One region of the Streptomyces sp. NBC_01216 genome, then DNA from elsewhere that is predicted to be linked to it. Evidence: riboswitches for the same ligand, from Rfam matches in the RefSeq annotation. Region 1 holds a riboswitch; each other region holds the start of a gene.

The links. Region 1 has a riboswitch for cyclic di-AMP ahead of OG393_RS19685 (transglycosylase family protein). Riboswitches for the same ligand answer to the same signal wherever they lie in the genome.
Region 2: another riboswitch for cyclic di-AMP. It lies ahead of OG393_RS06905 (M23 family metallopeptidase); the one in region 1 lies ahead of OG393_RS19685 (transglycosylase family protein).
Region 3: another riboswitch for cyclic di-AMP. It lies ahead of OG393_RS28870 (C40 family peptidase); the one in region 1 lies ahead of OG393_RS19685 (transglycosylase family protein).
Region 4: another riboswitch for cyclic di-AMP. It lies ahead of OG393_RS00950 (transglycosylase SLT domain-containing protein); the one in region 1 lies ahead of OG393_RS19685 (transglycosylase family protein).

The regions. Positions count from the first base shown of each region.
Region 1 covers NZ_CP108677.1:4,419,195-4,426,645, forward strand. The annotation lists gene OG393_RS19655 (GtrA family protein) at 1-91, shown strand, start outside; gene OG393_RS19660 (SurA N-terminal domain-containing protein) at 187-831, shown strand; gene OG393_RS19665 (nucleoside triphosphate pyrophosphohydrolase) at 863-1,849, shown strand; gene OG393_RS19670 (globin domain-containing protein) at 1,918-3,129, opposite strand; gene OG393_RS19675 (cytochrome P450 family protein) at 3,350-4,600, shown strand; gene OG393_RS19680 (transglycosylase family protein) at 4,715-5,686, shown strand; cyclic di-AMP (ydaO/yuaA leader) riboswitch at 5,944-6,118, shown strand; gene OG393_RS19685 (transglycosylase family protein) at 6,122-6,808, shown strand; gene eno (phosphopyruvate hydratase) at 7,118-7,451, shown strand, end outside.
Region 2 covers NZ_CP108677.1:1,642,753-1,650,203, forward strand. The annotation lists gene OG393_RS06895 (HPr family phosphocarrier protein) at 1-212, shown strand, start outside; gene OG393_RS06900 (GntR family transcriptional regulator) at 447-1,121, opposite strand; gene OG393_RS06905 (M23 family metallopeptidase) at 1,312-2,082, opposite strand; cyclic di-AMP (ydaO/yuaA leader) riboswitch at 2,097-2,262, opposite strand; gene OG393_RS06910 (M16 family metallopeptidase) at 2,475-3,842, opposite strand; gene OG393_RS06915 (M16 family metallopeptidase) at 3,869-5,215, opposite strand; gene OG393_RS06920 (DNA gyrase/topoisomerase IV subunit A) at 5,439-7,451, shown strand, end outside.
Region 3 covers NZ_CP108677.1:6,404,735-6,412,185, reverse strand. The annotation lists gene OG393_RS28880 (ATP-dependent Clp protease proteolytic subunit) at 1-415, shown strand, start outside; gene OG393_RS28875 (hypothetical protein) at 423-728, shown strand; cyclic di-AMP (ydaO/yuaA leader) riboswitch at 1,068-1,240, shown strand; gene OG393_RS28870 (C40 family peptidase) at 1,244-1,720, shown strand; gene OG393_RS28865 (LysE family translocator) at 1,816-2,445, opposite strand; gene OG393_RS28860 (LysR family transcriptional regulator) at 2,518-3,486, shown strand; gene OG393_RS28855 (ATP-binding protein) at 3,452-3,883, opposite strand; gene OG393_RS28850 (8-amino-7-oxononanoate synthase) at 4,260-5,420, opposite strand; gene bioB (biotin synthase BioB) at 5,565-6,818, shown strand; gene OG393_RS28840 (adenosylmethionine--8-amino-7-oxononanoate transaminase) at 6,811-7,451, shown strand, end outside.
Region 4 covers NZ_CP108677.1:225,644-233,094, forward strand. The annotation lists gene OG393_RS00935 (alpha/beta fold hydrolase) at 1-591, shown strand, start outside; gene OG393_RS00940 (ribonuclease H family protein) at 685-1,371, opposite strand; partial or broken gene OG393_RS00945 (dienelactone hydrolase family protein) at 1,459-2,046, opposite strand; cyclic di-AMP (ydaO/yuaA leader) riboswitch at 2,612-2,796, shown strand; gene OG393_RS00950 (transglycosylase SLT domain-containing protein) at 2,800-3,666, shown strand; gene OG393_RS00955 (FecCD family ABC transporter permease) at 3,870-4,940, opposite strand; gene OG393_RS00960 (FecCD family ABC transporter permease) at 4,937-5,974, opposite strand; gene OG393_RS00965 (iron-siderophore ABC transporter substrate-binding protein) at 5,991-7,043, opposite strand; gene OG393_RS00970 (hypothetical protein) at 7,268-7,451, opposite strand, start outside.

The sequences.
Region 1 (7,451 bases):
GGTGACCTTCCTGCTCTCCCGAACGATCATGCTGCGACCCGACACCACCCGAACATCCGACTCGTTGGTCGGGACAGTCGCCCCGAAGTAGTGACCGCGAAGTAGTGGCCTCGATCACGGCGACTGCCTAACATCGATCACCGCAAGGTCGTTCTACTGACGCACGACCCACGCCGGGAGGCTCCTTTGCACCGCCGCACCGCGCTCGCCGTCTCCGCCGCGTTCCTCGCCGCGGCCCCGCTGCTCACCGCCTGCGGCGGTGCGGCCCACCCAGGTGCCGCGGCCGTCGTCGGCGGCGAGCGGATCGAGGTGTCCAGTCTCCAAGCGCAGGTGGCGGACGTCCGGACCGCCCAACAGAATTCACCCCAGGCCGCCCAGCTGATCCAGGCGACCGGGGACCTCAGCCGTGAGAAGCTCAACGTGATGATCTTCGACCGGGTGGTGGACCGGGTCGCCGAGGACAACGGCCTCGGCGCCGACCGCGGCGAGATCCAGCGGGCCCGTGCCGAGTTCGCCCGGCAGAGCGGCGGTGAGGACCAGCTCGCCGCGATGCTGCTCCAGCAGCAGGGCGTCGCCCCGGACCAGATCGACGGGGTGGTCCGCCGCACGGTCCTGATGAACAAGATCGCCGAGAAGCTGGGAATCGCGAACACTCCCGAGGGCCAGCAGAAGCTCACCCGGGTGTTCACCGACGCCTCCACCGCGCTGGAGATCGACGTCAATCCGCGCTTCGGTGCCTGGGACGACGACAAGATCCAGCTCGGCACCTTCACCGCACCGTGGCTGCGGCAGATCAGCAAGGCCCCGGAGCCGGTCGAGGCCGGCGCCTGATCCGGTACGCGACGCCGCGTAAGGTCGAGGGGTGAACGCTGAAGCACCCCTCGGCACCGGCCGCATCGTCCTGCTCACCACCAGCCACCGGGTCGCCCCGGGACTGCTGTCCTGGCCGGCCTGGCAGGTGCTGCGCGGAGCCGACCGGGTGCTGTGCGCCGACGAGCACCACCCGCAGCTGCCGTACCTCCGCGAAGCCGGGGTCGCCGTGGAGCACACCTCGCTCGCCGCGCCGGAACTCGTCGACGCCTGCGCCGGCGGCCGGACCGTCGTCGTCCTGCCCTCCGGCGAGGGCGACCGGGCCCTGACCGACGGGCTCGCCCGGCTGGCCGGCTCCGGCCGGATCGCGATGCCCGACCTGGAACTCCTCCCCGGTTCCTACGACCTGCCCGGCTCCCGGCTCCTCGACCTCGTCCAGGTCATGGACCGCATTCGCCGCGAGTGCCCCTGGTCCTCGCGCCAGACCCACGCGGGGCTCGCCAAGTACGGCATCGAGGAGGCGTACGAACTCGTCGAGGCCATCGAGGACGGGAACCGCGAGGACCTGCGCGAGGAACTCGGTGACGTCCTGCTCCAGGTCGTCTTCCACGCCCGGATCGCCGAAGAGGACGAGGAGGCACCCTTCTCGGTCGACGACGTCGCAGGCACCATCGTCGAGAAACTGATCCACCGCCACCCGCACGTCTTCGGTGACGCGAGCGCGAGCACCCCCGAGGACGTCAAGGCGCACTGGCTTCGCACCAAGGCCGTGGAGAAGCAGCGTGACTCGGTGACCGACGGAGTGCCCCTCGGTCAGCCCGGTCTGGCGCTCGCCGCCAAGCTGGCGGGCCGGGTCCGGACCGCCGGCCTGGACGTGAAGCCGCCCCTGGGGGAGGGCGTCGGCTACGAACTGCTGCACCTCGCCGCCCGCGCGGAGGCGCAGGGAGTGGACCCGGAGGCGGCCCTGCGGGCCGCCGCCCGGGTATACCGGGACACCATCCGCGCGGCGGAGGGACACGGCCCCGGCACCGAGGGCTGATCCCGCCGGCTCCCGAGCCGCAGCGGCCCGCGCCCGTGACCCCGGTGCGGCGGTCCGTCCGGCGGGACTCAGCGGGACCGGGGTGCCCGACCCTCGGGGTTGTGCCATTCCGGGGTCGGCGGGTCGAGCAGACGCTCCGCCGGGGTGGCCGGGCGCACGAGGAACCGGCCCACGGCCGGCAGCACGTCGTGCAGGACCCGGCCGGGATCGGCGCCGAGGTGCTCCAGTACGGGCACGGTCTCGTCGAGGAGGCGGGCCGGCCCGGCGAGGTACACGTCGTGCGCGGGCCAGTGGCCGCACATCCCCAGGGCCTGGTGCAACCGCTCGGTGGCCTGGGCGCGGCGACCGCGCGGCGCCGCGGTGATGCAGCTCAGCCGCAGGCCGGGAATCCGCTCCCCGAGCCGCTCGGCCTCCGCGCGCCCGTAGAGGTACTCCCGGGCCCGCGCGACGAGGAAGAGGCGCGCCTCGGTGTCCCCGGGGGCCTCGGCCAGCTCTTCGAGGAGCGCCTTCACCGGCGCCCACCCGGTGCCGGCGGCTATGTAGGTGCGCGGCTTCCCGAGTGGGGTCCGCGCGGTCAGCCCGCCGCCGGGCGGGCTCAGCCGCAGCGTCTCTCCCACCCGCACCCCGTCGACCAGTGCCGTGCTCATCAGCCCGCCGCGGATGAGACTGACGTGCAGGTCCAGTGTCCCGTCCGGGCGGGGCGCGTTGGCGACCGAGTAGGTACGCCAGATCCGAGGGACCCGGGGCGAGCTCACGCCGACGTACTGTCCCGGCCGGTAGGGGTACGGCTGCCGGGGCCGCAGCGTCAGGACCGCCAGGTCGTCCCCGAGCCGCTCGTGCCGCACCACCTCGGCGTCCCACCAGACCGGCTCCCCGGACTCCCGCGCCCGCTCGGCGCCCGTCATCATCAGGTCCGCGACGAAGCCGTACGCCTCGGTCCACGCCTTCTCGGCCTCGACGCTCCAGGAGGCCCCGGCGGCGTGCGCGAAGGCCGCGACCAGGCTGGCCCCGACCGCGGCGTAGAGCGCGGGCGCGGCGAGGTACTTGCGGTGGTCGCGCCCCAGATGCGCGAGGTACTCCGCCAGGCCGGGGTCCTCCAGCCGGGTCACGACCTCGGTGAGCGCGGCGAACAGCCGGTCGCGTTGCGGGCGCATGTCCTCGGGGAACAGCTCCCGCACACCGGGGTTGTTCCAGAAGAGATGCGAGTAGAAGTACGTCACGGCGTGCTCGGCGCGTCTCTCGACGACCGCGAACGTACTCCTGAGCAACTGAGGGTCCACGCGGGAGAATCTAGGGCACCTGCCTTCACGTGACCGACACACCTTCTCCCCAAGGGGGCTTCGCACGGCGGGAATCGCTCGTGGCCGGGCCGCCCGGCGGCGGGCTGTCCGCTCCCCGTCCGGGCCGCCGACCGGGGCGGACGTGCCCGTCCGGACAGCCGGGCCCGCGCGGGCCCGGCGGCGGGGCGCACGGCCGACGGGTCCGGATAGTGTCGGGGCCATGCACGACCAGCTCCCCGCGTCCGCGCCGGAACTCTTCACCTGGGAGTTCGCGACCGACCCCTATCCCGCCTACGCGTGGCTGCGCGAGCACGCGCCCGTGCACCGCGCGAAGCTGCCGAGCGGCGTCGAGGCATGGCTGGTGACACGCTACGCGGACGCCCGGCAGGCCCTCGCCGACCAGCGGCTCTCCAAGAACCCGGCGCACCACGACGAGCCCGTGCACGCCAAGGGGAAGACCAGGATCCCCGGGGAGCGCAAGGCCGAGCTGATGACCCACCTGCTCAACATCGACCCGCCGGACCACACCCGGCTGCGCGGACTCGTCTCGAAGGCGTTCACCCCGCGCCGGGTCGCCGAGTTCGCCCCGCGCGTGCGGGAACTGACCGACCAGCTCATCGACCGGTTCGCGCGGGAGGGCAGCGCCGACCTCATCCACGACTTCGCCTTCCCACTCCCCATCTACGCCATCTGCGACCTGCTCGGCGTACCGCCCGAGGACCAGGACGACTTCCGGGACTGGGCCGGAATGATGATCCGGCACGGCGGCGGGCCGCGGGGCGGGGTCGCCCGCTCGGTGAAGAAGATGCGCGGATATCTCGCGGAGCTGATCCACCGCAAGCGTGAGGATCCGGGCGACGACCTCATCTCCGGTCTCATCCGGGCCTCCGACCACGGTGAGCACCTCACCGAGAACGAGGCGGCGGCGATGGCCTTCATCCTGCTCTTCGCGGGCTTCGAGACCACCGTCAACCTGATCGGCAACGGGATGTACGCGCTGCTGCGCCATCCCGGGCAGCGCGAGCGGCTCCAGACCTCGCTCGCGGCGGGCGACCGGGGGTTGCTGGAGACCGGCGTCGAGGAACTGCTCCGCTACGACGGGCCGGTGGAACTGGCGACCTGGCGGTACGCCAGGGAACCGCTGGCCCTCGGCGGCCGGGACATCCCGGCCGGGGACCCGGTGCTCGTCGTGCTCGCCGCCGCCGACCGGGACCCGGCGCGGTTCGACGAGCCGGACACGCTCGACCTGTCCCGGCGCGACAACCAGCACCTCGGCTACGGGCACGGCATCCACTACTGCATCGGTGCCCCGCTGGCCCGGCTGGAGGGCCAGACGGCGCTGGCCGCACTGCTGACCCGACTGCCCGATCTGCGACTTGCGTGCGATCCGGCCGATTTGCGCTGGCGGGGCGGGCTCATCATGCGCGGATTGCGCACGCTTCCGGTGGAGTTCACCCCTCTTGCGAACTGACCTCTCGTCAAAACTGTGACTTTTATGTGATCTCCGCTGCATCGACTTGTGACTGACGTTCGAATGCGGCTACGTTCACCGTCGTCTCAAGCAGTCAGGCGAAAGGCACTCCGTATGCGCTCCGGGAACGGACGACACCGCAGACCACGACAGGCCCCCGCGATCGTCGTGGCGGCAGGCGTGACCGGCTCGGCCCTCGCCCTGCCGCTGCTCGCGACCGGCTCGGCCTCCGCCGCCGACGCCGCCACCTGGGACCGGGTCGCCGAGTGCGAGTCGGGCGGCCTGTGGAGCGCCGACTTCGGCAACGGTCTCTACGGCGGACTCCAGTTCACCCAGGAGACCTGGGAGACGTACGGCGGAACGGCCTACGCGTCCCGCGCCGATCTGGCCAGCCGTTCCCAGCAGATCGCGGTCGCCGAGCAGGCGCTCGCCGCGCAGGGCACCCAGGTGTGGGCCACCTGCGCCCCCATCGCCAAGCTGACCAACGACGGCGCCGCGCCCGAGGTCGACCCCGGTACGAGCCCGGCGCCGGCCGCCCCCTCCGCGCAGGCCGAGCCCGGCCGGCCCGCCTCGAAGCCGGCCGGCCCGGCGGACCCCGGCGCGTCGGCCGCGAGCCCGGCCGGCCCGGGAGCGTCCGGCGCGGCCGAGCCGCAGGAGACGGCGGAGCGGTCGGTCCTGCCGGACGCCTCCGCCGGGACGTCGGTGCCGGACGAGACCGGCGCGCCGGTCACCGGCGGCGCGCCGGCCTCCGGTATCGGCAAGCATCGGGGCGAGGCCGCGCCCGAAGGGGCGGGCGACGCGGGTACGGGGCAGGAGGGCGGGCGGCACGCCTCGCCCGCTGACGGGCAGGCAGGTGGACCGGCTCCCGGCGACGGTTCGGAGGATTCGGGCACTGTGGACACTTCGGGCGAATACACCGTCCAGCCTGGCGACAGTCTTTCCGAGATCGCTCGGGAGAAGGAGCTGTCCGGCGGCTGGACCGCGCTCTACGAGACCAACCGTCGCACGGTCGGTGCCGATCCGGATCTCATCCTCCCTGGTCAGAGCCTCGATCTGAGCGAAGAACCGATCGTCGACCAGGGGTAGTTCAGGGCTTTATGTCCGTTCTGTCCAAATGAGACATGAGTCTCTTCGGCCCTCGGGGCGTGTCACGTCCGCAAAGTTTGCTCCAATCGCTCCTCACCTGCATAAACACCCCTCATAGGGACGCAGGGAGGGGCGATTTGGCCGTTTTGGCCTTCTTTGAACTTCGTGCGGTCTGTGTCTACGGTCGTGACCGCTCGCCACCGCGGGCCCCGTCGACCGGTAACGCCGAATCCTGCCGCCGGCCGAGGGGAACAGTCGTCGCGCAAGCGCCGCAGGCAGGAGCGGGGGACCCAAGGTAAGTGCCGTTCCCGGCCGTTGAGACAGACGGCCGCAGGACCGGCTTGGGGTGAAGCCACGTGCTCGTCACGCGGCCGGGCAACTCACATGGCCCGAACCCGACAGCTCACCTCGCAGGCGTCGGTGAGGAGAATCCCCATGCTGTTTTCCGCCAAGGGCAAGCACCGTCGTCCTTCCAAGGCCACCCGTGCCCTCGCCCTCGCCGGCGTGGCCGGTGTCGCCGTCGCCGCTCCGCTGATGGCGGCCGGCTCCGCCTCCGCCGCGACCGCCGCCGAGTGGGACACCGTCGCCCAGTGCGAGTCCGGCGGCAACTGGTCCATCAACACCGGCAACGGCTACTACGGCGGCCTGCAGTTCTCGGCCTCCACCTGGGCGGCCTACGGCGGCACCGCCTACGCGGCCACCGCGAACCAGGCGTCGAAGTCCCAGCAGATCGCGATCGCCGAGAAGGTCCTGGCCGGCCAGGGCAAGGGTGCCTGGCCGAGCTGTGGCGTGGGCCTGTCCGGCGCCGCCTACACCGGTGGCGTCACCGCGACCGCCCCGCAGCCGGAGCGGAAGGCCGAGCGGCCGACCACCCGCAGCGAGCAGCGCACGGCCCCGAAGGCGACGCCGAAGAAGGCCGAGTCGAAGACCGTCACCACCCCGACCGGCAAGAAGGTCGAGAAGGGCGACGGCGAGTACAAGGTCGTCGCCGGCGACTCCCTGAGCAAGATCGCCGCCGCCCACGACGTCAAGGGTGGCTGGGCGAAGCTCTTCGAGCTGAACAAGGACGTCGTCCAGGACGCCGACCTGATCTACCCGGGCCAGCAGCTCCACCTGAAGTGAGCCCGACAGACTGAGAGCCTGTCGGGTGGCCTTCGGTCGACAGGCTCCTCCCCGGGTCTCCCGACCCTCCCGCGGTGACCACCCCGTCCCGGCGCGCCCTCCCCCGTGCGCGCCGGGACGGGGTTTCCGCGTTACCGCCCGGTAGCTTCGAGGTGCTTCGCCCCTTTATGCATGCCCTTGGGTCCTTTTTCGTCCCAGGGGGCGGGCGCCCGGCTGGCCGGGGCTCCGGAGCCGGTTAGGCTCTTGTCGCAAGGCCAAGCGACCCTGCACGGCTCTTGCGTCACATCCCGCGTCACATCCCAGAAGGAGATGCTCGTGCCGTCCATCGACGTCGTCGTAGCCCGGGAAATCCTGGACTCCCGAGGCAACCCCACGGTCGAGGTCGAGGTCGGCCTCGACGACGGCAGCACCGGCCGTGCTGCCGTTCCGTCCGGCGCATCCACCGGTGCGTTCGAGGCCCTCGAGCTCCGCGACGGTGACCCGAACCGTTACCAGGGCAAGGGTGTCGAGAAGGCCGTCCTCGCCGTCATCGAGCAGATCGGCCCGGAGCTCGTCGGCTACGACGCCACCGAGCAGCGACTGATCGACCAGGCGATGTTCGACCTGGACGCCACCCCGGACAAGTCCTCGCTCGGCGCCAACG
Region 2 (7,451 bases), 2.8 Mb from region 1:
GTGCCGCCACGGCCTCCGGCGTCCCCGTGACCATCGCCAAGGCCGACGGCAACCCGGTGAACGCCGCGTCCATGCTCGCGGTGCTCGGCCTGGGCGCCCAGGGTGGCGAGGAGGTCGTGCTCGCCTCCGACGCCGAGGGCGCCGAAGCCGCTCTGGACCGCCTGGCGAAGCTGGTCGCCGAGGGCCTCTCGGAGCTGCCCGAGACCGTCTGACCGGCCCGCCCGCGGGAGCCGCGTCCGTCCGGATTCCGGAGGGTGCGGCTCTTTCGTTTATTCGGGAACGATAGGGACTCCATGCGCGCCGTCCGGGCGCACCCCGCCTTTCCCCGCCGGGAGCGTGGGTACGCCGCATTTCTCGTCCCGGCGCATCGCATGACACGAATCAACCGATTCCCGGGCAGCGCGAATAGGCCCCCGCATTACCTCTCTTTGTATACGGCGCCGCTGTTAATTCCGGATACTCACGGTGTTTACGGCAGGTTGCGAAGCCCTCACACGGCCGCGCCTGGGCCGGTACAGCGCCAGCGAGCGCTCGGCGTGCAGCGCGGTGAGGGCCCGCGCCCGCTCGGCGTCGCCCCGCGCCACCGCGTCCACGATCGCGCCGTGCTCCGCCCACTCCTCCCTGGGCCGGGGCGCCGGTTCCACCGCGTACATCCAGGCGATCTTGTGCCGTAGCTGGGTGAGCAGCGCCGTCAGCGCCGGACTGCCGGCGGCCTGCGCCAGCGTCTCGTGGAACCAGCCACCCAGGGAGCGCAGATCCTCGCCCTGCCCTCGCCTGGCCCGTTCCTGTCCCAGCCTGACCAGGCCGCGCAGCACCTTGAGATGGGCCTCGGTGCGGCGCTGGGCAGCCCGGGCGGCACCCAGCGGCTCCAGCAGCACCCGCATGTCCAGCAGGTCCGCCGCCTCCTGTTCGGTGGGCTCGGCGACGTGGGCGCCCGCGTGCCGGCGGGTGACCACGAACCCCTCGGACTCCAGCGTGCGCAGTGCCTCGCGGACCGGGACGCGGGAGACCCCGTAGCGGCGTGCCAACTGCTCCTCGGTCAGCCGGGTGCCACGCTCGAAGACCCCGGAGACGATGTCGTCCCGGATCGCCGTGCATACCGACTGCGCGGGAATGCGCATGTTCGACCTCCGCCTTAATCCGCCTTAATCCGCGCGAAACCCATCCGGTGGACGTCCGTTCGCCGACCTTGCGGTGACTCTATTGCAGGAGGGCGGCATTTCCGAAGGCCACGGAGGTTCCATGGATATCTTTTGGCCTGTAGAAAAGCCCCGGCTCTGTACGAGCCGGGGCTTTCTGACGCGTGCGGGATCAGACGTTCACACCGCGGGCGCGCAGGTAGGCGATCGGGTTGATGTCCGAGCCGTACTCGGCGGTGGTGCGGGCCTCGAAGTGGAGGTGGGGTCCGGTCGAGTTGCCGGTCGAGCCCGAGACGCCTATCCGCTGACCGGGAGTGACGGCCTGACCGACCGAGACACTGATGGCCGCGAGGTGACCGTACTGGGTGTACGTGCCGTCGTGCATCCGGATGACGACGTTGTTCCCGTACGCACCGCCCCAGCCGGCCTCGACCACGGTGCCGGAGCCCACGGAGACGACCTTGGTGCCCGAGGCGGCGTGGAAGTCGACGCCGGAGTGGCTGCCGGAGGACCAGAGCGCACCCCCGGTCTTGTAGCCGGTGCTGACGTACGAGCCGGCGACGGGAAGCTGGAAGGAGGCAAGGCGCTTGCGCTCGGCCTCGCGGGCGGCGCGCTCCTTGGCCTGGCGGAGTTCCTTGGCCCGGGCCTCGGCCTTGCGCTTGGCCTCGGCGGCGGCCTTCTCGCGGGCGATGGCCTCGACGGCCTCCCGCTCCTGAGCGACGGCCTGGACGCTCACCGTGTCCACCAGGACGTCGGCGACCACGGCCTGGTTGAGGCCGGTGTCCTCCAGGGAGGGGGCCTCCGTGTCGGCTGCGAGCGCCGGGGAGGCGAGGGTTCCGATGACGCCGGTGGTGGCGAGGGTGGCGACGCCGGCGATGCCCGCGCCACGGCGCGCCAGACGGCTCGGAGCACGATGTTTCCCGGTGGCACGGGTGAATGCCATGGAGGGGCTGATTCCTTTCCTTCCTTCTCGCCTACCGGGTTAGCTGACGGGTTCGGAGCAGGAAGGTCTCCTACGGGCCCCTCCGCACGGCGGCGAAGGCGTCCGATTCACCCCAGGGACTTCGCGTGGGTCCCCGGCTCCCCAGGCTCGCGCCTGACGGGGACTCGGCGATGGCTGTCCGATTGCCGCGGGTGCGACGGGTGCAACGGGCGGACAGCCGGATCGAAGCTAAGCGGACCGTCTTTCAATCACCAAACAGACACGCTTGTTTGTAAGACATGCCACAGGGCATACGATCACCCAATCCTGCAATTCGGACATAGCGAAGGACCCCGGCATACCGCTGCGCCGAGGTCCTCCCGCCCGGGATGCCGGTGCCCCGGCCGCCCCAATCAGCCGCTGACGACCGTCACTTCACCGATGCCGAGCGCGCGCACCGGCTCCGCGATCTCGGCGGCGTCACCCACCAGGACGGTGACCAGGCGGTCCACCGGGAAGGCGCTGACGACCGCGGCCGTCGCCTCGACCGTGCCCGTCTCCGCGAGCCGCGCGTACAACTGCGCCTGGAAATCGTCCGGAAGGTGCTGCTCGACCTGGTCCGCGAGCGTCGCTGCGACGGAGGCAGCCGTCTCGTACTTGAGAGGCGCCACGCCCACCAGGTTCTGCACGGCCACGTCCCGCTCGGCGTCCGTCAGCCCGTCGGCGGCCAGGGTGCGCAGCACCTGCCACAGGTCGTCGAGCGCCGGTCCGGTGTGGGGAGTGTCGACGGATCCGCTGATGGCGAGCATCGAGGCACCGTGACCCGCGCCGTCGGAGCGCAGCACCTGGCCGAAGGCACGAACGCCGTAGGTGTAGCCCTTCTCCTCACGCAGGACACGGTCCAGGCGGGAGGTGAGGGTGCCGCCGAGGCAGTAGGTGCCGAGCACCTGGGCCGGCCACACACGGTCGTGCCGGTCGGCGCCGACGCGGCCGATCAGCAGCTGCGTCTGGACGGCTCCGGGGCGGTCCACGATGACCACGCGGCCCGTGTCGTCGGCCGTGATCGGCGGCATCGGGCGGGCCTCGGCCGTGTCGCCCGTCCAGGCGCCCAGCGTCTCGGCGAGGATCTTGTCGAGGTCCACGTCGGTGAGGTCGCCGACGATCACGGCGGTGGCCGTGGCGGGCCTCACGTACGCCGTGTAGAAGGCGCGGACCGCGGCGGCGTCGATCGCGGCGACGGTCTCCTCCGTGCCCTGCCGCGGCCGGGACATGCGCGAGCCGGCCGGGAAGAGCTCCCGGGAGAGTTGCTTGGCGGCCCGGCGCCCCGGGTTCGCCGTCTCGTGCGGGATCTCGTCGAGCCGGTTGCGGACCAGACGCTCGATCTCGGTCTCGACGAAGGCCGGCGCGATCAGGGCCTCGGCGACCAGACCGAGCGCCTTGGGCAGCCGGGAGACGGGAACCTCGAGGGAGACGCGCACGCCGGGGTGGTCGGCATGCGCGTCGAGGGTGGCGCCGCAGCGCTCCAGCTCGGCGGCGAACTCCTCGGCGGAGTGCTTGTCGGTGCCTTCGGACAGGGCACGGGCCATGATCGTGGCCACCCCGTCCAGACCCTCCGGCTCGGCGTCCAGCGGGGCGTCGAGGAAGATCTCGACGGCGACCACCTGCTGGCCGGGGCGCGGGCAGCGCAGCACGGTCAGACCGTTGTCCAGCGCGCCGCGGTCCGGGGCCGGGAAGGCCCACGGGCGGGCGTCGCCCGGCTGGGGCTGCGGGTGGAACTCCATGCTCGTCAAAGACGCGGCAGTGTCGGTCACTGGTCCGCTCCCTCTTCCTCGTCGCTGTCGCTCTGCTCGGCGGTGACCGGCTCGTAGACCAGCACCGCGCGGTTGTCCGGACGCAGCCGTGCCTGGGCGACCGCCCGCACCTCTTCGGCGGTGACGTCCAGCACCCGGTTCACCGCGGTCAGGGCGAGCTGCGGGTCACCGAACAGGACCGCGAAGCGGCACAGTTCGTCGGCCCGGCCGGCGACGGTGCCGAGGCGGTCCAGCCACTCGCGCTCCAGCTGGGCCTGGGCCCGTTCCATCTCCTCCGGCGTCGGGCCCTCGGCCGCGAAGCGGGCGAGCTCCTCGTCGACGGCCGCCTCGATCTCGGGCACCTCGACCCCGCCGGAGGTCTTGACGTCCAGCCAGCCCAGCGAGGGGGCGCCGGCCAGCCGCAGCAGTCCGAAGCCGGCCGCCACCGCCGTGCGGTCCCGGCGGACCAGACGGTTGTGCAGCCGCGAGGACTCGCCGCCTCCGAGGACGGTCAGGGCCAGGTCGGCGGCGTCGCACTCACGCGTGCCGTCGTGCGGCAGCCGGTAGGCGGCCATCAGCGCACGGGCCGGCACCTCCTCCTCGACCACCTCGCGCAACTGCTCGCCGATGACGTCGGGCAGGGCCCCGTCACGCGGCGGCAGCTTGCCGTCGTGGGACGGGATGGAGCCGAAGTACCTCTCGATCCAGGCGAGGGTCTGCGCCGGATCGATGTCCCCGACGACCGACAGGACGGCGTTGTTCGGAGCGTAGTAGGTGCGGAAGAAGCTCCGGGCGTCCTCGAGGGTGGCCGCGTCCAGGTCGGCCATCGAGCCGATCGGCGTGTGGTGGTACGGGTGGCCCTCCGGATAGGCGAGGGCGGTCAGCCGCTCGAAGGCGGTGCCGTAGGGGACGTTGTCGTAGCGCTGACGGCGCTCGTTCTTGACCACGTCCCGCTGGTTCTCCATGGAGGCGTCGTCCAGCGCGGTGAGCAACGAGCCCATGCGGTCCGCCTCCAGCCAGAGCGCGAGCTCCAGCTGGTGGGTGGGCATGGTCTCGAAGTAGTTGGTGCGCTCGAAGCTCGTCGTGCCGTTGAGCGAACCGCCCGCGCCCTGCACCAGTTCGAAGTGGCCGTTGCCGTGGACCTGCTTCGACCCCTGGAACATCAGGTGCTCGAAGAGGTGGGCCAGGCCGGTGCGGCCGGCCACCTCGTGGCGCGAGCCCACGTCGTACCACAGGCAGACCGCGGCGACCGGGGTCAGGTGGTCCTCGGAGAGCACCACGCGCAAGCCGTTGGCCAACCGGTGCTCGGTCGCTGTCAGGCCGCCGGAGCCGGCCTCGGCTGTGGCCGTGTGACCCATGGGCATGTACGTCCCTTCGATCGCGATATGGAAAAGTCCTGCCACTGTATGCAAGCGCACCGACACCTGGCGAAGTTCCCCCAGGTTCGGGCGTCCCCCTTCCGGGTGGCGGGGCGCTCGCGTACGCCCGACCACCGGCCTTTACCGGGTCGCGGTCGGCGTTGTCACCGGGACGGTCCACAATGGTCCGCGTCAGATCAACCTTGTTGGTGAAGGAGCCGCAGCCGCGATGGCCCGCCGCAGCACGAAGACACCGCCGCCGGACGACGCGTTCGAGGAGAGAATCCTCGACATCGACGTCGTCGACGAGATGCAGGGCTCCTTCCTCGAGTACGCGTACTCGGTGATCTACTCCCGCGCGCTGCCCGACGCGCGGGACGGCATGAAGCCCGTACAACGCCGCATCGTCTACCAGATGAACGAGATGGGACTGCGTCCCGACCGCGGCTACGTGAAGTGCGCCCGCGTCGTCGGCGAGGTCATGGGCAAGCTGCACCCACACGGCGACGCGTCGATCTACGACGCCATGGTCCGCATGGCCCAGCCGTTCTCCATGCGCGTCCCGCTGGTCGACGGCCACGGCAACTTCGGTTCGCTCGGCAACGACGACCCGCCGGCCGCCATGCGGTACACCGAGTCCCGGATGGCCGCCGCCGCCATCATGATGACGGAGTCGATCGACGAGGACACCGTCGACTTCGCGCCGAACTACGACGGCCAGGAGCGGGAGCCGGTCGCACTGCCCGCCGCGTACCCGAACCTGCTGGTCAACGGCGCGTCCGGGATCGCGGTCGGCATGGCGACGAACATGCCCCCGCACAACCTCGGCGAGGTGATCGCGGCCGCCCGCCACCTGATCCGATACCCGAACGCCGATCTGGAAGCGCTGATGCGCTTCGTGCCGGGTCCCGACCTGCCGACCGGCGGCCGGATCGTCGGGCTGAACGGCATCAAGGACGCCTACGAGAACGGCCGCGGCACCTTCAAGATCCGCGCGACCACCACGGTGGAGAACGTGACAGCCCGACGCAAGGGCATCGTCGTCACCGAACTGCCCTTCACGGTCGGCCCCGAGAAGGTCATCTCGAAGATCAAGGACCTGGTCGGCTCCAAGAAGCTCCAGGGCATCGCGGACGTCAAGGACCTCACCGACCGGGCCCACGGCCTGCGCCTGGTCATCGAGGTCAAGAACGGCTTCGTGCCCGAGGCGGTCCTGGCGCAGCTCTACAAGCTGACGCCGATGGAGGAGTCCTTCGGTATCAACAACGTGGCCCTGGTCGACGGCCAGCCGCTCACACTGGGGCTCAAGGAGCTCCTCGAGGTGTACCTCGACCACCGCTTCTCGGTGGTCCGGCGCCGCTCCGAGTTCCGCCGGGGCAAGAAGCGCGACCGCCTGCACCTGGTCGAGGGTCTGCTCGTCGCGCTGCTCGACATCGACGAGGTCATCCGCCTCATCCGTTCCAGCGAGAACTCCGCACAGGCCAAGGAGCGCCTGATCGAGCGGTTCTCGTTGAGCGAGATCCAGACCCAGTACATCCTGGACACCCCGCTGCGCCGGCTCACCAAGTTCGACCGGATCGAGCTGGAGACCGAGCGCGACCGGCTCAACGGCGAGATCGACGAGCTGACCGGCATCCTGGAGTCGGACAGCGAACTGCGCAAGCTGGTGTCGGCCGAACTGGCCGCGGTGTCGAAGAAGTTCGGCACCGACCGCCGCACGGTCCTGTTGGAGTCGGCCGGTGCGCCGGTCGCGGCGGTCGCGCTGCAGGTCGCGGACGACCCGTGCCGGGTGCTCCTGTCCTCGACCGGTCTGCTGGCCCGTACGGCGACGGCGGAGGTGCCCGCGGCGGAGGACGGCAGACGCGCCAAGCACGACGTGATCGTCTCGGCGGTACCGGCGACCCAGCGCGGCGAGGTCGGAGCCGTGACCTCGGCCGGCCGGCTGCTGCGGCTCTCGGTCATCGACCTGCCGCAGCTTCCGGACACCGCCTCGGCCCCCAACCTCGCGGGCGGGGCTCCGCTGACGGAGTTCCTCACCCTGGAGGACGACGAGACGGTGGTCTGCCTGGCCACCCTCGACGAATCCTCACCTGGTCTGGCACTGGGCACACTTCAGGGTGTGGTCAAGCGGGTGGTACCGGACTATCCGGCGAACAAGGACGAGCTGGAGGTCATCACCCTCAAGGAGGGTGACCGGATCGTCGGCGCGACCGAGCTGCGCACCGGGGACGAGGACCTGGTG
Region 3 (7,451 bases), 2.0 Mb from region 1:
CGGCGGCTCGCTCAGCGCCATGTCGGCGATCTACGACACGATGCAGGTCGTCACCTGCGACGTGGAGACCACCTGCCTCGGCCAGGCGGCGTCCACCGCCGCCGTCCTGCTCGCGGCGGGGGCGCCGGGGAAACGGCTGATCCTGCCCGGTGCGCGGGTCCTGCTCCGGCAGCCCTCGACGGACGAGCCGCTGCGCGGGCAGCCGAGCGATCTCGTCATCCAGGCCGGGGAGTTGCTGCGCCTGCGCACCATGGTGGCCGGGATGCTGGCCACCCACACCGGCCGGAGCCGCGAACGGATCGACGCCGACATCGACCGGACCACCGTCCTGGACGCCGGGGCGGCGACCGCCTACGGCCTGGTGGACCACGTGGTCCACCATCGCCCCGCGGCCGGCGGCCTCGGGGCGCGGTGAGGCGGCCGTGGTGCCCGAGTTGCCGCCGCTGCCCGCGCTGACGCGCGCCGAGGGCGAACTCGTCGACGCCTACCTGGAGGTCGTGGACCTGCTCGGCCGCGTCAACCCGTCCAGGGCTTCGCACACCTACGGCGCGCTCCGGGCCGCACAGGCCCTGGTGGGGCGCGCGACCGCGCTGCGCGACGCGCTGGCCACGATGCACGGACGCGGCGAAAGCGAGGTGCACGCGGACACGTTGGCCCGGGCGCTGCGCGTACTGGACGGGGAGCGGCGGGCCGGACGCGTCACGGTGCCGAGTGCTCAGACGAGTTGACACGAGGGCGTGTCGCGTCCAGACCCAGTCGGCCCAGCGGGTCGACGGAATCGCTCCCTCGTTCGGCGTAGCCGGCGAATCCGCTTACGACCGGGGCGAGTTGCGCGACAGGTGCACACATCTGGGTGCACCGGGGGTTCCGTCGCTGGTGCGGGGCCCTGCAGGCACCCCTCCGAAGATCGCCAAACCAGCCTGTCCACCCGAACGGATCAGTCGTGAGGAGCCTCACATATCGCCGTTTCAGCTCGGTTTTCGACCGGTTCGTGGGTCAAGATCCGTGACGACGACAAGCCCCCGCCACCGCGGCGGGGCGGTCCGGGCGGACGCCGAGTCCTGCCGCCGTCCCGGATGCCTGGTCGACAGGAGTGGATCGGCAGGAGTGGAGGACCCGAGCACTACGGGACGGCCGGCCGGTGGGGCCGTTCCTCGGGGTGAAGCCGCAGCCGCGGCCGGGCGACTTCGCCAGCCCGAACCCGACAGGTCATCCTTCACAGGCGGCTGACGAAGGGTTGCGCATGACCGCGCAGGCACATGTCCCGTCCTTGCTGTTCCGGGCCGGAGCCGTCTCGGCTCTCACCCTGGCCGCCGTCGGCGGCACACTGCTGGCACCGGGCGCCACGCCGGAGGCCGAGGCCGCCACCTCGTACGCCGGCAAGGCGCTGAACGTCGCGGCCTCGAAGAAGGGCGCCCCGTACAGGTACGGGGCGACCGGACCCACCCGGTTCGACTGCTCGGGGCTCACGCTCTACTCGTACAAGCGGGCGGGCAAGTCGCTGCCCCGTACGGCGCAGCAGCAGTACGACAAGACCCGGCACATCCGGGCCGCCGGCAGGCAGAAGGGCGACCTGGTCTTCTTCCACACCGGTGGCAGGGTGTACCACGTCGGCATCTACGCCGGGAGCGGCCGGATCTGGCACGCCCCCAAGACCGGGTCCTGGGTCAAGCTCGACAAGATCTGGTCGTCGAAGGTCTACTACGGCCGCGTCCGCTGACTCCCTCACCCGCGGCTCCTGACAGGCACTCACCACAGGAGGCCACCCTCCCCGCCGTCCCGGAGCGACGGCGGGGCGCGAGAGCCGACAGGCTCTCAGCCCGCCGAGAGCGGGGCCGCGAGCAGGGACAGCCCCAGCGCGGCCAGCGCGCCCCCGGTCACCCCGCACACGGTGCGCGCGGTCCGGGGACGGCGCAGCCAGGGACCGAGCCGGTCCACCGACACCGCGACCAGCGGAAACCAGACGAGCGCCAGCAGCACCACGACCGTCGCCAGCAGCAGCGTGCGGGGCACCACGGCCGCGCCGTCCGGCACGAACTGCGGCAGCAGACTCAGGAACAGGACCGGGGCCTTGGGATTGAGCACATTGGTCAGGAAGCCCTGCCGCAGCCCGCGCAGCACCCCCGGCTCACCGGCCGTGTCCGCGGGCTCCCCCGTCGACGCCCGCAGCGCCTCGCGTAGCGCCTGGACACCGAGCAGGAGCACGTAGATCCCACCGGCGATCTGGAGGGCACGGTAGAGCGCCGGTACCGCGATCAGCACGGCGGCGAGGCCCGCCACGGCGAGCGCGGTGTGCACCAGCAGCCCGCCCGCCACACCGACGGCACAGGCGACCCCGGTCCGGCGCCCGGCGAGCGCGCCGCGTACGACGACGGTGAAGTCGGCGCCGGGCATGGCCACCATGCCCGCCGCGACCCCGAGAAAGGCGATCAGTTGTCCGTCCATGGCCCCAGACTGCCCCCGCCCTGCCTCTAGGGTGAAGACGGAATCTCGTGGGTCTGCCCAAAGGAACGCTTCATGCAGGATCTGGTGCGGCTCGCCGCGCTGGTCGCGGTCGCCGAGGACGGCTCGATCACCCGGGCCGCCACCCGGCTGGGCTACACTCCGCCCGCGCTCTCGCAGCAGCTCGCCAAGCTGGAACGGGAGGCGGGTGCGGCGCTGCTCGTGCGGCACCACCGCGGGGCACGGCTGACGCCCGCAGGCGAGTTGCTGGTCACCCGGGCGCGGCGCGTCCTCGACGAGATGGAGCGCGCGCGTCACGAACTGGCCCGGATCAGCGGGCTGTCCGGCGGCCGGCTGCGGGTGGGCACGTTCACCACGGTCGGCGTCCATCTGCTGCCACCGGTGCTCAGCGCGTTCCGCCGGGCGCATCCGGACGTGGAGCTGACGGTCGCGGAGTACGAGCCGCCGGCCGGTGTCCGGGCGGTCGCGTCCGGCGAGGTGGATCTCGCGCTGACCCACACGTACGAGCCGGCGGAGTCCACCCCGCCACCGCCGGGCGTGGAGCTGGAGACCCTGCTGGTGGAGGAGCTGGTCCTGGTGACGGAGCCGGGCCATGCCCTGGCGAAGGGCACCGGCCGGCTGCCCCTCGCGGAGCTGGCGGGCCGTCCGCTGATCAGCAGCGCGCCGGGCCATCCCCCACGTCGGGGTGTGGAGGACGCGCTGGCACGGATCGGCGCCACTCCGGCGGTGGTCTGCCGGACACCCGGCTACGCCCTGGTGTGCGCACTGGTCAGCGCGGGACTCGGCGTGGCGGTGGTACCGGAGATGGTCGCCTCGATGGCGCCGGAGCCGCTCGGGGTCCGGGCCCTGGAACCCGTGTCCTTCCGGCGGACCATCTCGGTGGCGCACCGCGGAGAGGAGTCGGGCCCGGCGGCACGGTCGCTGCGGGCCCTGCTGCGCGGCGGGTTCGACCGGGCGCCCCGGACCGGCCCTCCTGGCGGGCGGGGCGCTACCGAGGCAGCGGGGGTGTCCACGGAAGGCTGATCCAGACAGTCTTGCCGCCGTCGTCGGTGGGGGTGACCGAGAGCCGTCCCTTCGCCTCGGCCGTGAGGATGCGGACGATGACCATGCCGCGGCCGTTGTCCTGCTGGACCGCCGCGGGCAGCCGTCTGGGCCAGCGCGGATAACTGTCGGTGACACCGATGCGGAGCTGCTCCTCGCGCTCCAGGCGGACGTCGACGGTGAAGGTGGGCGACTGCCCGAAGGTGTGCTGGACGGCGTTGGTGGCCAGCTCCGAGACGACGAGCCGCACGGTCTCGGCCATGTCGTCGCCTAGCGGGAGTCCCCACTCGGTCAGGACGTCCGCGACGAACCTCCGGGCCACAAAGACCGAGGCCGGATCGCTCGGCAGAGTGACGGTTGCTTCCTGGTGATCTGCCATGGCGACGTAGTCCCTTTCCGCACCGGGGCCCGCCCCGGATCGCGCTTCGCGCCAGACTGCCACTTCCCGTGCCGTCATGGGTGTCGATCCACCAAGATATCCACATATCCATCGTCGGAAGCAGTGAACTCTGCTATCGGCCGTGGGCCGGGGCAGCGGAGGACTCCGCCGTGGCGACGGCCACCGTCCGCTCCGGGACGGCCTCCGGGAGCGGAGGTGCGGCGCAGGACCGGCGGAGGTACGGCGTCGGACCGGGCGCCGCGGGCCGCCGGGGGGAGCGAAACGGGTCGGGCGGGGGTCCGGAACCACCGGCGCTCCACGGTCCGGCGTATGCGGGCGAGGGCGAGACCCCCGTCACCCGTCACCCGGGGACGTGCTACCGCCGGGCCGTACGGAGGACGGTGGCGACGGCTCGGTCGATCTCGGCGTCGCTGAGGTCCGCACGGGCTGTCAGGCGCAGCCGTGAGATGCCGTCCGGGACCGACGGCGGGCGGAAACAGCCCACGGCCAGGTCTTGTTCTCGGCAGTCCGCCGCCCAGGCCAGCGCCGCTTCCGGTGAGGGTGCGCGGACCGAGACGACGGCCGCGTCGGGGCGCGTCGCCGTCAGGCCGGCTTCCGTGAGCAGCCGGTGCAGTGTCGTCGCGACCGTCCGTGCCCGCTCGGCGAGCCCGGGTTCCTTCCGGACCAGGCGGAGGCCCGCGAGCGCCGCCCCCACCGCGGCGGGGGCGAGTCCGGTGTCGAAGATGAAGGTACGGGCCGTGTTCACCAGGTGCTCGATGACGCGGGCGGGGCCGAGGACAGCGCCGCCCTGGCTGCCCAGCGACTTGGAGAGGGTGAGCGTGGCGACGACGTCCGGGGCGCCCGCGAGTCCGGCGGCGTGCGGGGCACCCCGGCCGCCGGCGCCGAGCACACCCAGACCGTGGGCGTCGTCGACGACGAGCGCCGCCCCGTGCGCCCGGCAGGCGGCGGCGAGTTCCGGCAGGGGTGCCTTGTCGCCGTCGACGGAGAAGACCGAGTCGCTGACCACGAGGGCCCGGCGACCGCGGTGGCTCCGCAGGGTCTTGTCCACCGCCTCCGGATCGGCGTGCGGTACCACGGCCGTCTCGGCGCGGGAGAGCCGGCAGCCGTCCACGATCGAGGCGTGGTTGCCCGCGTCCGACACGACCAGCCCGTCGCGGTCGCTCAGCGCGGTGAGCGCGGCGAGGTTGGCGGTGTAGCCGGAGGAGAAGACGAGGGCCGCCTCGAATCCGCAGAACTCGGCGAGTTCGCGTTCGAGCCGGGCGTGCAGCCGGGTGGAGCCGGTGACCAGCCGGGACCCGGTGGAGCCCGCGCCCCAGCGGCGGGCGGCCTCGGCCGCCGCCTCGGTGACCTCCGGGCGCCGGGTCAGGCCCAGGTAGTCGTTGCTCGCGAGGTCGAGGAGATCCGATTCGGCGGGGCGCGGCCGGAGGGTGCGGACGAGTCCGGCTTCGGCGCGTCGGCGTGCCTCGGCGTCGATCCAGTCGAACGCCTTCGGGCGCGTGTCCTCGTCCCGGTGCATGGGGCAGATCCTTTTGTAGGCAGCGCACAGACCCTAACTCTCCTCGGGCGAGGTCAGGGTGTGGCCATGCACACACCTCAAACGGGCTCGTTTGTTCAGTTCCTCCTTGGCCGCAGGGTGTGCCGTACGTCAGGATCAGCCTTTATGGACCTGCTGAACACGCTGGTGGACAAGGGGCTGCGGCGCGAGCTGCCGACCCGTGAAGAAGCGCTCGCCGTGCTGGCGACCTCCGACGACGAACTGCTCGATGTGGTGGCCGCGGCCGGCAAGGTACGCCGCCAGTGGTTCGGCCGCCGGGTGAAGCTGAACTATCTGGTCAATCTGAAGTCAGGGCTGTGCCCCGAGGACTGCTCGTACTGCTCGCAGCGGCTGGGCTCGACGGCCGGGATCCTGAAGTACACCTGGCTGAAGCCGGACGAGGCATCCGACGCCGCCGCGGCCGGTGTCGCGGGCGGTGCGAAGCGGGTCTGTCTGGTGGCCAGTGGACGCGGTCCGACGGACCGGGACGTGGACCGGGTCGGCAGGACCATCGAGACCATCAAGGAGCAGAACGAGGGCGTCGAGGTATGCGCGTGCCTCGGCCTGCTCTCGGACGGCCAGGCGGAACGGCTGCGGGCCGCGGGCGCCGACGCCTACAACCACAACCTCAACACCTCCGAGGGGACGTACGGGGAGATCACCAGCACGCACACCTACGCGGATCGCGTGGACACCGTGCGGAAGGCGCACGCCGCCGGTCTGTCGGCCTGCTCGGGCCTGATCGCGGGCATGGGCGAGAGCGACGCGGACCTGGTCGACGTCGTCTACGCGCTGCGTGAGCTGGACTCGGACTCGGTGCCGGTGAACTTCCTGATCCCCTTCGAGGGCACCCCGCTGGCCAAGGAGTGGAACCTCACCCCGCAACGCTGTCTGCGCATCCTGGCGATGGTCCGCTTCGTCTGCCCCGACGTGGAGGTGCGGATCGCCGGTGGCCGTGAGGTGCATCTGCGCTCGATGCAGCCGCTGGCCCTGCACGTGGCGAACTCCATCTTCCTGGGCGACTACCTCACCAGTGAGGGGCAGGCCGGGCAGGCGGACCTCGACATGATCGCGGACGCGGGGTTCGAGGTGGAGGGCGCGGGGACGACGACGCTGCCCCGCCACCGGGTGGACGCCGCCGCGAATGCCGGGGGCTGCGGTGCGCACGCCGAGGCCGGGTCGGGCGCGGCGTGCGGCGGGCACGGGCAGTCCGGCGGCTGCGGCCCGTGCGGCGGGCACGCGGCGCCGGCGGAGAGCGTCCCGGCCTCGGCGCCTCGGGAGGGCGTCGCGGCGGGGGACGCCGAGGAGGCGAACGCCCGCACCGATCTGGTGGCCGTCCGCCGTCGCGGAGCCGGCACGGACATCGCGCCGAATGCGTAGCGGCGAACTGGTGGCCCTGGACCGGGCGCACGTCTGGCATCCCTACGGCCCGATGCCCGGCCGTACGGACCCGCTGGTCGTCGCGTCCGCGTCCGGGGTTCGTCTCCAGCTCGCGGAAGCGGCCTTCGACCGGACCGAGTTGATCGACGGAATGTCCTCGTGGTGGTCCGCGATCCACGGCTACAACCACCCGGTGCTCAACGAGGCGGCACGTGGTCAGCTGGACCGGATGAGCCATGTGATGTTCGGCGGGCTCACCCACGAGCCCGCCGTCGGGCTCGCCACTCGGCTGGTCGAGATCACCCCCGAGCCGCTCCGGCACGTCTTCCTCAGCGACTCGGGTTCCGTCGCCGTCGAGGTCGCCGCCAAGATGTGCCTCCAGTACTGGCGGTCGGTGGGGCGGCCCGGCAAGCAGCGGCTGTTCACCTGGCGCGGCGGATACCACGGCGACACCTGGCAGCCGATGTCGGTGTGCGATCCCGAGGGAGGGATGCACGAGCTGTGGTCGGGCGTGCTCCCGCGTCAGGTCTTCGCGGACGCGCCGCCCACGGGCTACGAGGAGTCGTACGCGGAGCTGCTGCGCGAACGGATCGGCCGGCACGCCGACGAACTGGCCGCGGTCATCGTGGAGCC
Region 4 (7,451 bases), 4.2 Mb from region 1:
CATCTCGGCCTGGGCACGGTCGACCTGCTGGCGCATTCCGGCGGCACCAACCTGGCGGCGGCGTACGCGAGCCGCCACCCGGAGCGGATCGGCAGACTGGCGCTGATCACACCGAGCGTGCTGGCCTTCGGCGTGGCGGTCACCGCCGACGACCGGCTGGAGGCGGCACGGCTGCACCAGGGCGAGCCGTGGTTCCCGGAGGCGTTCGCGGCGCTCGAGGCCCTCGTGTCCGGTCAGGGTACGGCCAGCTCGTTCCAGGCCATCGCCCCTTTCCTGTACGGCCGCTGGGACGGGACCGCCCGCGCCCACCAGGCCGCGGCGGACGGACAGCGCAACGGGGAGGCCGCCGCGACGTACGGCGCCGAGGGTGCCTTCGATCCCCCGGCCGTCCGGGCCGCGCTCGGTCGCCTCGGGTCGCCCGTCCTCCTGCTGGCCGGTGAGGCCGACCTCAACTCCCCTCCGCGCGCCGTCGCCGAGGTGGCCGAGGTCTTCCCGCGCGCGGAACTCGTCGTACAGCGGGGGGCCGGACACTTCCCCTGGCTCGACGACTCCGAGCTGTTCGTGACGAGCACCGCGGCGTTTCTCGCGTGACGGAGCACCGGCGGCCGGGGGCACGGGGCCGGCGAGAGGGCCCTGTCCGTCGGCGGCGGACGTGCCGCGTACGGACTCGGTCGCCGACGTGCGTCAGGGCGTCGCGCAGGCCGGATGACCCCAGCCGTCGGGGTTCTTCGTGATCGTCTCGCCCTTGGCATAGGGGCTTCCGCAACGGCATCGGCCGGAGAACCTGGCCTTCAGGGAACCACCGCCCGTCGTGCGAGAGCCCGGGCGGCGGGCCGTCGGCCGGCCTCCGGCGCCGACGGGCCTCGCGGCGCCGCCGCCGGGTCCGGCGGGCGGCAGCTCGGAGCCGGCCGCCGAGCCGATGGCCTGCTGGGTGCGGGCGGCGTGGCCGGCCGCCCGGTCGGCGGCGTCGTTCAGACGGTCCCCGTCGACCTGGTGCGCCGGGGTGTGGACGAAGTCCACCTGGCGGCCGGCCAGGAGTTCGTCGATCCGCACGACCAGGTCCTTGTTCGCCACCGGGGAGCCCGAGGCGGTCTTCCAGCCCTTGCGGCGCCAGCCCGGCAGCCAGGTCGTGACCGCCTTCATGGCGTACTGGGAGTCCATCCGGATCTCCACCGGCGCCGCCGGGTCGAGGGCCTCCAGGAGTCTCTGGAGCGCGGTGAGTTCGGCGACGTTGTTCGTCGCGCTGCCCAGCGGACCGGCCTCCCAGGTCGCGACCTCGCCGTCCGTCCCGGCGACGACCCATGCCCAGGCCGCGGGCCCGGGATTGCCCTTCGACGCGCCGTCGCACGCCGCGATGATCTTCTGCACCATGCCACGATCCTGGCATGCCGGGGGCCGGAGGCACACACGCCGATCCGGTGGGCGCTCCCCGTCCCGGCCACCCGGGGCCCCACACCGCTATCCGGCGGCGCCGAGGAAGCCGAGCACCTGTTCGGTGAGCAGGGTCGCGGCGCTCGCGTCGTAGGACGGCAGGGTGCTGTCGGCGAACAGGTGCTCCTCGCCGGGGTAGAGGAAGAGCTCGGCCTTCCCGGTGCTCGCGACGAGCGCGCGGGCGGCGTCGAGGTCGCCCTCCCCGGTGAAGTACGGGTCGCCGTCCATACCGTGCACCTGCACCGGAACGCCGTCCGGCCAGCCGCCGAAGTCGTCCGCGGGGATGCAGGCACTGAAGAGGAGGGCCCCGGTGGCGCCGGGCCTGGTCTGCGCGAGCCGCTGCGCGGGGAGCACGCCCAGGGAGAATCCGGCGAGGACGAGCCCGTCCGGCAGCGACTCGGCGGCGTGGACACCGCGCTCGACGATCGTGTCGAAGCCGAGGGCCTGGGCGTGTCCGACACCCTCTTCGAGCGTGTCGAAGACGCGGCCCTCGTACAGGTCGGGCACGTGCACGGTGTGGCCGTGCCGGCGCAGTTCGCCGGCGAAGGCGGTGACGCCCGCCGTCAGACCGTGCGCGTGGTGGAACAGCAGTACCTCGGCCATGGGACTCCTTCTCGTGGGACGCCCGCCTCTGGCTGCGAGCGCACCCCTCGGTGAGCGTCGGCTGACGGGAGGGTCGGCGCCGCCACTCCCCTGGGGCGGGAAGGCGCCCGCCGGTCCGCCGGCCTCATGAGCCTAAGGCTGCTCTCGGGCGAGGTGTCCGGACGCCGGCTCTGTCGGGGAGGGGACATGCCTCGGGAACCGGGGGCAGGGGAGTCGAGGCCCACAGACCGGCCCGCGCTGTCGCCGCGCGCGCTCGTGGGGTCCGTCGCGGTGCGGCGGTCGGGTCACCGGCGGACTCTCGCCTCCGCACCGGGACCTCAACACGCGCATAAAAAGCCATAAAACGACCAGTTACCCTCCAAGGATCAATCTTCCTTTGCTCGCAATTATCGGATGATGTCGGACATTTCTTCCAGGTGACATGACTCACGGGCACGCGACCCGGTGACCCGCCCACGGACCCCATCTCCCAGCGTTTCAGGGAGATTCGGGGCCTCCTCCACCTTCGCGGCCCCGCCCGCCGGCCACTCGGAGCGTCTTGTTATCGACGGCATTTCTCGCCTACGGTCACCTCCATTCGGATGGAACGCCGAATCCTGCCACCATCCGCAATTCCCACTATTCACCGCCGGCAGGAGCGGGGGACCCATGTATTCGCCGGTCCGGACTCCGGAACGGCTAGGGGTGAAGTCGCACCTGTGCGACCGGGCATCTCCAGCCCGAACCCGACAGCTCACCCCGCAGGCGCCGGAGAGGAAATCCGTCATGCCTGCAAACGGTAAGCACCGACGCCCGAAGCGTCGCCCGCTCGCCCGTGGTATCGCCCTGATCAGCACGGGTAGCGCCGCCCTGACGCTTCCGCTGGTCGCGTCCGCCACCGCCCACGCGGCTCCCGAGATCACTCCTGCCATTGCCACGGCTAACGCCGCCGCAAATGTCTCTCAAAAGATCACGGAATCCCTTCCGGCGGCACCCGCCACCACCCCAAAGACGTACACCGTCGCGCCGGGGGACTCTCTCTCGATGATCGCTTACGAACAGGGCGTCCGAGGCGGTTGGAAGGTTCTCTACCGCGCCAATCACGACGCGGTCGGTGACAATCCGTCACTTATTCATCCCGGGCTCAAGCTGACGCTTCACCGGAATTCCACAGCGGCCAAGCCGAAGTCCTCCGCACCCGCGCAGAAGACGAAGACGAAGACGGCCGAGCCGGCACAGGCCACGTCCACCGACCGGGCCAGCCGATCCCAGCAGCGCACCACCCCCGCGCCGCAGACGCAGGCCGCCGCTCCCGTCGCGGCCAAGAACTACACGAACGACCTCGACGGCTGGATAAGGGAGTCGCTGGACGTGATGGCCCAGCACGGCATCCCCGGCTCCTACGAGGGAATCCACCGCAACATCATGCGCGAGTCCTCCGGCAACCCGCAGGCCGTGAACAACTGGGACTCCAACGCTGCGGCCGGCACCCCCTCGAAGGGCCTGCTGCAGGTCATCCAGCCGACGTTCCTCGCCTACCACGTGCCCGGTACGTCCATGGACCTGTTCGACCCGGTCGCCAACATCACCGCCGCCTGCAACTACGCGGCCGACCGCTACGGCTCCATCGACAACGTCTTCGGCGCCTACTGACCGGGGCGACGGCGCTTCCTGACGGGCGCGCCGCCTCAGAGCCTGTCGGGTGACCTTCGATCGACAGGCTCTCACCGCGACAGGAGGAAGGCCCTGACCGCTCGGGGGTCAGGGCCTTCCCCCCTGTCGTCCGCGCGCCCGCGATGCGGCGCGGGCCCCTCGGGACGCGGGTGGGGACGCACGCGGTGGCAGCGCCGCCCGGACTACAGCGTGCCGCGCCGCCATTCGCGGACCAGCAGGTAGCCGAGGTAAAGACCGCCGATGGCCATCGTGTAGATGCCCACCGGCAGATTCTCCAGGAGCGGCATCTGCTGGGCGGCGAGATCGGCCAGGACCAGCAGCAGCGCGCCCAACAGCATGGACAGCGCGAGCTGGGGGCCTGATCCGCGCGACAGCCGCTTGGCGATCTGGGGGGCCGTCAGGGAGATGAAGGCGATCGGCCCCGCCACGCTCACCGCACCGGCCGACAGCACGATCGCCAGGGTGACGGCGACGGTCTTGGTCCGGGCGGGCCGGCCGCCGAGCGCCGCCGCGGTGTCGTCACCCATCTCGCCGATTCCGATGTCCCGCGAGAGCAGCACGGCGAGCGGTACGACCCCGGCGAGGACCAGCCAGATCGTGGTCGCGTCCTCCCAGGAGCGGGCCGACAGGCTGCCGTTGACGTAGGCGCTGAGCACGGTCGCCTTGTCCCGCTCGACGGCGTAGACGACGTACTGGATGACGGCGACCGCCATGGCGGAGACGCCGATACCGGCGACGACGAGGCGCACCGGGTTACGGAAGCCGGTCCCGGTCGACACGTAGACGAGCACCATGGCCAGGACCGCGCCGAGGAGTGCTCCGGCGGATACCGGCACGGTGTCCGGCAGGAGCAGGGCGACGACGGCCGCGCCCGCGCCCGCGCCAGCGCCGAGTCCGATCACGTCCGGACTGCCGAGGGGATTGCGGGTGACCGACTGGAACAGCGCTCCGGAGAGGCCGAACGCGGCGCCCGTGCCGATGCCGACGACCAGTCGCGGGCCGCGCAGGCGGTTGAGGACGAAGGCGTTCTTGCCTTCCGCCCCGCCGAGCAACGCCGAGGGGAGATCGGGAAGCCGGATACCGAGGCGGCCCAGCGTGAGCGTGGCCGTCGCGGCGACGACGAGCAGGAACAGCAGGCCGATCGCCAGGAGGATCGTGGAGGTGCGTACGCGTACCGACACCGTGCCGCCGATCCTGACGACGCGTGTGCCCGAGGGCGCCCGGACGGGAGCCGGGGTCGGCTGGGCGCTCATGCGCTCCCTCTCATCCGGCGGACGGCCAGCAGGAGCGCGGGCGCTCCTATAAAAGCGGTGACGACGCCGACCATGACCTCCTGCGGGCGGAGCAGCACGCGCCCGACGACGTCGGCGCAGAGCAGGAGCGTGGGACCGGCCAGGGTCGAGAAGAGGATCTGGAGACGGAAGTCGACGCCGACCAGGGCGCGTACGAGGTGCGGAACGGCGAGACCGACGAACGCGACGGGACCGACGGCAGCGGTGGCGGCCGCGCTGAGGAGGGTGGCCGCGAGCAGTCCCGCCGCCTTCGTCCGCGCCGGGCCGGCACCGAGGGCGGTCGCCGCGTCGTCGCCCAGGGCCATCACGTTGAGGCCGGGCGCGATCACGAGTGCGAGGAGAAGCCCCACGGCGGCGAAGGGCAGGACGGACCAGAAGACCTCGAAGTCCCGCCCGCCCAGGGCTCCGACGACCCAGTAGCGGTAGCTGTCGAAGACCTTGGGTCTGGTCAGGGTGACGGCCTGGACGAAGGCCGCGAGGACGGCGGAGAGGACGGCTCCGGCCAGCACCAGGCGGGCCGGGCCGGCGTTCGTCCCGGCGGAGCCGATGAGGTGCACGACGAGTCCGGCGAGCAGGGCGCCCGGCAGAGCCCACCAGAGGGTGGCGGACCGCCCCGTGACGCCGAGGAACGCGGTCGCGGCGACGATGCTCGCCGAGGCGCCCGCGTTGATGCCCAGAAGTCCGGGCTCGGCGAGGGGGTTCCGGGTGACTCCCTGCATCAGGGTGCCGGCGACCGCCAGGCTCACGCCGGCGAGGACTCCGATCGCGGTCCGCGGGTAGCGGCTCTCGACGACGGTGGTCAGATAGGCGTCGCCGTGGCCCGCGAGGACATCCACGACCGAACGGAACGACGTGGTCTTGCTGCCGAACATCACGCTCGCGAGCATCGCGAGGACGAGGGCGGTCAGACAGATCGTCAGGGACAGCGCCAGCCGGGCGGCGCCGGCACGCGAGGTGCTGGTACCACCCGGCTCGGCGAGCACGGAGGAGGCCATGCGCAGGGAACCGTGTCTACTTCCCGGCCTTGGCGACGGCCTTGTCGATCAGGGGCAGGTAGCGCTCGATGCTCCACGGCACGGTGAGCGGGTTGATCATCGAGGAGGCCGTGACGAAGGGGGTGTCGTGGCTGTACACGATGGCGCCCTTCTTGACCGCGGGGATGGCGGCGTACAGCGGCTGGGCCTCGATCTGCTCGCGCGACTTCTCGTCCATGTAGAACGTGAACACGACGTCGCTGCCGGCGAGCTTGTTGGCGTTCTCCAGGCCGATGATCGCGGAGTCCGTACCCTCGGTCTCCTTGAACTCGTTGACGACCGGGTCGACCTTGAGGCCGAGGGACGTGAGCATCTCCACGCGCTGCTCCTTCGGCTTGAACACGCCGAGGGTGCCGGGGCCGGTGTTGTAGATGTAGGAGAACGTGACGTTCTTGTATTTCGACCGGCCGGCGGCGGCCCCGGCCAGCTGCTCACGGATCTTCGCGGTCAGCGCCTTGCCCTCCTCGGGCTCACCGAGGGCCTTGGCGACGATGTCGATCTGCTGGTCCCAGTCGGTGCTCCACGCCTTGTCGGGGTAGGCCACGGTCGGCGCGATGTCCTTGAGGACGTCGTACTGCTCCTTGGTGACGCCGGACCAGGGGGCGAGGATCACATCGGGCTCGAGCTCGGTGATGGCCTCGATGTCGAGCTCCTCCATCCCCTTGAACTGCTGGGGGAGCTTGTCGCCCGCCTTGGTGACGGCCTCGTGGATCCACGGCAGGTAGCCGGTCTTGTCGCTGCCCCAGGGATAGCTCTCGATGCCGACCGGTGTGTGGCCGAGCGCGATGGCGGTCTCGGCGGAGCCCTGTCCGAGGGTGACGATGCGCTGGGGCCGGCTGGTGATGGTCGCCTCGCCGAGCGCGCTCTTGATGGTCACGGGGAAGGCGCCGCTGCTTTTCTTCGCGTCGCCGGAGCCGACGGTGTCCTTCTTCTCGCCCGAGCCGCAGCCACCGACGAGGAGGGAGAGCGTTGCGGCGGCTGCCGTGGCGACGGCTGCGCGACGGCGGATGCGGGTCACTGCGAGGGGCATGGACGATCCTTCTCTGCGGGCAGTCGATGCGGAGGGGACCTGTGCGCGACGGACGCGCACAGGCCTGGTCCCGGCCCCGAAGCCGATAGGTACTTAGGTAAAGCTAAGTTAGGTTTCCCTTATCTCCAAATCAAGAGCCCGACGGGTGCGGGCCGCGATACCTCGCGACGGGACACCGCCCGGCCGGCACGGTGGCGGGCTCTTCCCCCGGCGGCCAAGGGAGTTCAGCACGCGAGCCGGAGCGGAGGACGCCAGACCCGGCCGTCGCCGGGTGTTCCGGGACTCGGCCGATACCGGAGCGGCACGAGATGAGTCGAGGCCGTCGTCTCGTTGCGGGTGCCGAGCCAGAGGTCGATGACCTGCCACGGCCGGCCGTCGAGCACCGCCACCGTGCGCGGCTGACCCCCA